3 regions of the Alteribacillus sp. HJP-4 genome follow, and region 2 is predicted to be linked to each of the others. Evidence: riboswitches for the same ligand, from Rfam matches in the RefSeq annotation. Region 2 holds a riboswitch; each other region holds the start of a gene.

Region 1 (2,268 bases), on a different contig from region 2:
ATAGTTCGCTAAAAATAATCGAATCATTTCCTCATCATAGCCAGTGATCACAGGAAGGGTTTCTTCTGCAAATTGACGGAGCTCGTAAGTGGGGTTAAGCCACTTCTGGACAACTTCATCTATAATTTCAACCATCTCAGAGGTGGTGCGCCCGTTGAGATACTCTCTTTGTTGGTGTTTTATTGAGGAAATGATTGTCTGCAGCTGTGATTTTTCTAATTGTGGTACATCGATTTGGACATTCCGTCCATGATTTTCATAGGTAAGACGAGTAAAGGTCACATTCTTTTCCGATAGTCCCGTGAGGAAGGCTCCTGTATAAAGAGATGTCATAAAGAACCATCTTCGCCCAGGCGGGATGACAAAAATTCTTCTAATGCAAGGGAACAGCCTTTGGCTTCCGTACCGGCTGCCCGGCCAAGTAAATGAAAACCGTCTCCCTCTTTTTTACCAATATCTTCGGTCATGATTGCCGCAACCGAGTTAATATTAGCCAAATCATAATGAACGATAATTCCTGCTTCACCTTCTCGTTTTTCTTGAAGAGTTTCCGGGTCCACGATGATCGTTTTCAGCCAATGCGGAGGTCTTTTGAGACCCTTTCTCCCCCCCAGCCGCAGAGTCTGGTCATAAATTTGTGAACTGAGCTCTGTCATCCCGTACATGTTGCCGCAGGCATGCTCAGGAATGGAAAACAGTCTGCTTAATCGTTTTTTCAACTCAAGAGGCTCTATTTCTCTTGAATATCCTTTAGACCCCCCCGTGTCCATAATCCGGCTTCCAGCCGGAAGACGGTAGGAGATGCCATTTTCCACGCATTCATCTAAGTAGGCAATAATTGAAAAGGTAGCTCCCAGGATAAATACAGGCTCATCCTTTTCTTCCGATTTTTTTAAGAGCATGGACAGTCTTTCTTTATCAAAGCCGTCCGCTGAGACAACATATTCACTGTCTTCTGCTCCAAACGTTTCTTTAATCACATGAAGATAATGAGCGAGAGATGAATTCGGCAATTCATTTTCCTCGGGAAAGAGGAGGATCATTTTCATTTTACTGACATCCGGCAGCATTGATTTTTTAAAATGTACCTTCGTGGAGAGATCATAAATTTCAAGGTCGCGCTGACCATTTTTTCCACGTTTGTTTGGATTAGTCGTCCCGCTCGTCATAAATGTCCTCTCGATCTCCTCATCAGCTGAACATAATAACGGCGCTTCCTTAAACGCCTGAATCGGTATGGGAGGAATATCGGTGACGCGCTGAACCGCTGCCGGGCGCACCCTGCGCCTGCGGCAGAATTTCCGGTATGGCTGATTATGGTGATATTGATAAGCAAAAAGCTGTTTCGCTCTCTCAAAAAATTCATCAGACGAAACCGACTCTTCAAGGATTAATGCTTTTATCATTTTCTTCATTTCCTGATAGGCTGAATTCATCCGCCGGATGCCCCCTCTTTATTTCGTCGTTCCCCAATTGAAAAAGACCACTCTCTTAAAAGAAAGTGGCCGCTTCAGATATATTTATCATTTCTGTAACGAATCCACTTCCCTCCGCTGCAGTTACGCAGATCAGGTTCTAAGGGTTTAAAAGTTCTTCCTTTTGTCTCAGCCGGTCCCCCGGCTCCCCTAGTGGAAAATCTATTATGAACATTTCATTTTATCTTAACACGATGAGAAGCATTGTCAATTCAAAAAACCATGCATTGAGCTTGGTTTTGTTTTTTTCCCGTCTCTTTGTCAAAGAATTTATTTATTTGTTTTATCAGCTAGCTTAACCAAAACATGGGAAAGATGCTCCCGTTCCTGTTCATTCGCAGCGTACCTTAAATTGTTTATATATAAACCTCATTTCGAGATTTGACGTGTTATTGTTTAAGATGGCATCGCTTGATCCAGCTCCGGATGCACGTTACGTTTCATATATTTATGAAAGAACCACTCTCCTGCCGTGATAAGAATTGCAGCAACCAGGGCAATTGGAAAAGGAACAGCCGTATCGAGAATGGGGATGGAAACAACCAAAACCATTAATAACGTGAGTACTAAATCAGCGGCTATGGCAACAATATTGTTAGTTAGCTTTAAAATAAATATATCTCCTGCTGCAACATAAGAAATCAGCACCATTAATAGGGCAAGCAGCATGGTGTTGACCCATTGGTTACCGAACCCAGTTAATACGAGTAATAACACAAAACTAATCAACGCTGTTTTCATACCCAGCGTTTTAATGTGTATCATTTTATTCCACCTCCTTGTCCAAAAATTA
Region 2 (2,268 bases):
TCAGCCAAGGTATTATTCTGGAATTGTGGTTTGTACCTGTGCTTTCTGGCATTATTTTTTGCTCCGGGGGATCTTTGACCCAGTTCAGAACAGCTCCTCCAAGTAAAAAGGAGAGCAGCCCGAGTGAGAGCCAGACTCCGTTCCATTCTGCTATCTGCATAACAATTGGTACAAGAAGACCAGTGCTTATAATGCCGAGCCCGACTCCCCCAAACAAATATCCAGACAAGGGAAGTCTGCCTCTGCTGGCCAGGGTGTCTAAAATGAGACTTGAAACGAGCACAAATACAATCCCACTCGACAATCCGGACCCAAACCTTAAGGCATGCCAGCCCCACTCTAAATTCGTAAGTCCCATTCCGAGCGTCGTGGCTGCATTCATACTAAAGAATATGTAAACATTGAATGCTCTTCCTCGTTTCCAGCTCAGTTTTCCAGCAAGCAGAGCACCGACCAGATAGCCGAGGTAATTACTTGACGCCAGATACCCTGCGGACTCATTATTTAAAGATGTATGCTCCACCATTACCGGGAGTATTGGTGTGTATGCAAACCGTCCTATTCCCATGACGACTGCAAGCACGATCACACCAGAAAGTAATATAAAAAAAATAGATGCTTGCTTGGGCGTTTTTAATCCTGCAGACTGACTCATGGATGTCACTTCCTTATAAACTTGTTCTATCTAGCATTCTAGCAATAGAGGACGAATCTTGGAAGCGATTGACATAGAACAAATTTTCCTATAAAATTTTAGATAATATAACCACTGGGGGCGTCTTTTGACTGAGACAGAGAATTCTGGTCCCTTTGAACCTGATCTAGTTGATACTAGCGGAGGGAATGTTGGTACGGTCCTTTTTAGGAGAGTTTGTGAAGTCCCGTCCCCGTTTTCCTGAGGGATGGTTTTTTTGTTTTCTTAAGTTTTGAATGTACTATGGCTATGCTTTTCTTCTGTACAGATGTTCTCGAGTTGTAAAAATAATATTAATTATTCACTAGGGGTGCCTTAACCGGCTGAGATCAACGGAAGTTGAAACTCTTTGAACCTGAACTGGAAAAACCAGCGGAGGAAAGTGATTGCAGCATGCACTCAGCAGCCGCCGCCTCTTTCCTCACAGCAGGGAAGGGGCTTTTTTTCGCTGCGGAAAAGGGGGATTAAGAAAAGTGCAGCTTCATGCTATTTCTTCAGGAAATCAGAGTATAGAAAAATGGCACGAGGTGACATTGCAGACTCACCATTATGTCGATTTTGTACACATCAGAGAAAAAAAGTGGTCCAGAAAAGATATAGAAGCTGGAATTCGGCTGCTGCTTCAAAGTAATGTCCCGAAAATGAAAATAATAGTGAACAATCAGCCAGAGCTGGTTGAAAAATATAATCTTGGCGGTATTCATTATCCTGAACACTCCCCTATCCGGAAGCTGACTGGAAAAGTTCTGCACGGTGCTTCTGTGCATAGCGTTACTTCTGCTGTGGAGAAAGAAAAACAAGGTGCAGATTATCTGTTTTTCGGACATGTGTTTGCTTCTTCAAGCAAACAAGGGGTCGCAGCCAGAGGATTAATGAAGCTTCAAGAAGTGACAGCAGCTGTCAATATTCCAGTAATTGCGATTGGTGGAATGACAAAAGACAACCTCAGAAAAACAGCTCTTCATGGAGCAAAAGGAGCGGCGGTGCTCTCAGGAATTTATTATGCAGAAAACCCTGGTGCAGAAGCTGCCGCTTTGCGAAAGGAAGGTCAAAATTGATTCAATCCTATGACGTAATTATCATTGGTGGAGGAGTAAACGGCTGCTCGATTGCATACCAGCTGGCTAAACGGAACTATAGAGTGAAACTGCTGGAGAAGGGAAGGATTGCCGAAGAAGCTTCCAGCGCTGCAGCGGGTATGCTCGGAGCTCAATCGGAGTTAAAGAATAAGGGCGCATTTTTTGATTTTGCCAGGACGAGCAGAAATATGTTTTCTGAACTTGTACCGGAAGTGGAGAAGGCTTCTGGATTAACAGTTTCCTACCTTAAGAATGGGATGCTGAAGGTTGCGGTGACAGCGGAAGAAGCCCTTCAGCTTCAACAGATAAGGGTTATACAGGAAGCTGAAGGAGAGCATGTGGAATGGTTGAATGCAGAGGAAGTCCTCCATCGGGAGCCTGAAATCAAGGGAAGAATTCAGGGAGCTCTTTATATTCCTCAGGATGGACAGGTAAAGGCTCCTGACTGGACAAAAGCTCTGGCACGGGCGGCAGCGAATATCGGGGCTGACCTGC
Region 3 (2,268 bases), on a different contig from region 2:
AAAGGAGCTTCTTCGCAGACCTCCAGCTGTTTATCCATATTTTCTTTTATCAAGTGCATCGGCACGTGGCCTGGCCCTTCTACCATAACCTGAACATCATGCTTCCAGGCTCTTTTTGTTAATTCTCCTAGCGTCTCTAATTCTGCAAATTGAGCTTCGTCATTCGCGTCTGCGATAGATCCTGGGCGGAGGCCGTCTCCAAGAGAAAACGCGATATCATATGTTTTCATTATTTCGCAGATTTCATCGAAATGCGTATATAAGAAGCTTTCCTGGTGGTGGTATAAGCACCACTGCGCCATAATGGAACCTCCCCTGGAGACTATTCCTGTCAGTCGGCCCGCGGTAAGCGGTACATAGCGCAAAAGCACCCCGGCATGAATAGTAAAGTAGTCTACACCCTGTTCAGCCTGTTCTATTAGAGTATCCCTATAGATTTCCCATGTTAATTCCTCAGCGGTACCATTAACCTTTTCCAGTGCCTGGTAAATAGGAACAGTGCCGACTGGCACAGGGGAGTTGCGGATAATCCATTCTCTTGTGGTGTGTATATTTTTACCGGTGGAAAGATCCATAATATTATCTGCTCCCCAGCGGATGGCCCAGGTCATTTTTTCAACTTCTTCTTCGATGGAGGATGTGACAGCAGAGTTGCCAATATTTGCATTGATCTTTACATGAAAATTTCGTCCGATAATCATCGGTTCTATTTCGGGATGATTAATATTGGAAGGAATTATCGCTCTTCCTTCTGCTACTTCCTTAAGGACGAATTCCGGTGACATGTCTTCTCTTATAGCTATAAATTCCATCTCCGGTGTAATAATGCCTTGTTTCGCATAGTGCAGCTGAGTTACATTTTTACCACTTACTGCCCGGCGGGGAGTTCTTTTTAATCCAGGAAATACAGGTGGCCGGCTGTGGGAGTTCAATCCATTATCTTCAGGACGTATTAATCTTCCCTCATATTCTTCTGAATCCCGGCGTTCATTTATCCACTCGGCACGAATCGATTTCAGCCCTTTTTCGAAGCTGATAAGCTCTTCTTCATCTGTATATGGACCGCTTGTATCGTACAGGTGGATCGGAGGGTTTTTTTCCTCGCCAAAGGTTCCGGCCGTGTCGCTTAATTCAATTTTTCGCATTGGCACGCGCAGGTCAGGACGGGATCCGCTGACATACACTTTTTTACTCCCTGGAAGATTAGATAAATGGTGCACGTTCTCGTGGGAAATGGATGAATTGGACATAAAAAAATCTCTCCTTTTAAAAATAGTAAAGGACGAGATCTTGGCGCATAGACGAAAGGGCACAGCAGGCAATAAAAAATAAAATAAGCCGGCCCATTCATTTTGGACCGGCTGTCATTTAGAAGCTGCTAAAGAACCTTGCTTTCACGATTCTAACTTCCCTACGCTGGTATGAACCAGATCAGGTCCGAAGGGTCAGAAAAATTCATGGCATTTTCTTCTCAGCCCGGCTCATCGGACTCCCCTAGTTGATTCATTATTCAATTACACCAAGTATAGGAGATATTATAAAAAATGAAAACCCCAAAACTGAATAAATTTCACCTCTGAATGAATTTCATAAGTCAATTTCACAACGAAAAATGCGGGTATTAAAATCTACTTTCTCTTTATCATTCGACTTTCGCTTCAGGCGAACGCTTTCCGTGGGCTTGGCCTCAGCCTCCTCAGCAGCAAAAAGCTGCCTGCGGGGTCTTCACCTCAAGCTAGTCCCACGACGCCCAGGACGTGCTAGTGTCGATGTTGGCCACAGGACGTGGCCGGTATTAATCGACCAGGAGTCGTCGCCTTACGCTACAATCGAATGTTCGTGTTTTATATTCTGAATTGCTCTTATGAAATTGATTCCTCTGATAAAAAATTCTGAAAAATGTGTTGACGGAATGAAATTATCTGTTATATAATACATTTAAATTAATATTCTGTAGTAACACAGAAAGGGGAGCATACAAAATGAAAAGAAGAGAGCGTCAGAACATGATTACATTTTTAACGAAGGTCAGGGGTATGGAAGATCAACAGTTTACTATGATGACGGATGAAGATGTAGAGCATTTATATGATCAAACGTATTTTCAGCACGAAACAACGGAATAACACACCTTTAAAAGCTCGGGTATCCGGTTAGAAACCGGTACCGGGCTTTTTTTTCGAATTGCTGCCATGATTATGCTGAAGACTTTTGGCTTCTGCTCCATGACAGCAGATTTTCGATCCTCTCATAGATCTGCTGTTCGTC

The links. A riboswitch is a leader RNA that binds a small molecule or an ion and turns the genes downstream of it on or off. The one in region 2 is predicted to bind thiamine pyrophosphate.
Region 1: it holds a riboswitch for thiamine pyrophosphate, as region 2 does, so the genes downstream of both, ACE4RR_RS00345 (LuxE/PaaK family acyltransferase) here and ACE4RR_RS08230 (thiamine phosphate synthase) in region 2, are expected to answer to the same signal.
Region 3: it holds a riboswitch for thiamine pyrophosphate, as region 2 does, so the genes downstream of both, thiC (phosphomethylpyrimidine synthase ThiC) here and ACE4RR_RS08230 (thiamine phosphate synthase) in region 2, are expected to answer to the same signal.

The regions. Positions count from the first base shown of each region.
Region 1 is NZ_JBHIKY010000001.1:81,911-84,178, forward strand. It holds gene ACE4RR_RS00340 (acyl-CoA reductase) at 1-333, opposite strand, end outside; gene ACE4RR_RS00345 (LuxE/PaaK family acyltransferase) at 330-1,436, opposite strand; TPP riboswitch at 1,529-1,637, opposite strand; gene ACE4RR_RS00350 (DUF2512 family protein) at 1,872-2,240, opposite strand.
Region 2 is NZ_JBHIKY010000007.1:47,967-50,234, reverse strand. It holds gene ACE4RR_RS08235 (YbfB/YjiJ family MFS transporter) at 1-655, opposite strand, end outside; TPP riboswitch at 762-861, shown strand; TPP riboswitch at 991-1,092, shown strand; gene ACE4RR_RS08230 (thiamine phosphate synthase) at 1,081-1,752, shown strand; gene thiO (glycine oxidase ThiO) at 1,749-2,268, shown strand, end outside.
Region 3 is NZ_JBHIKY010000030.1:19,207-21,474, reverse strand. It holds gene thiC (phosphomethylpyrimidine synthase ThiC) at 1-1,250, opposite strand, end outside; TPP riboswitch at 1,392-1,506, opposite strand; gene ACE4RR_RS19030 (BH0509 family protein) at 1,983-2,126, shown strand.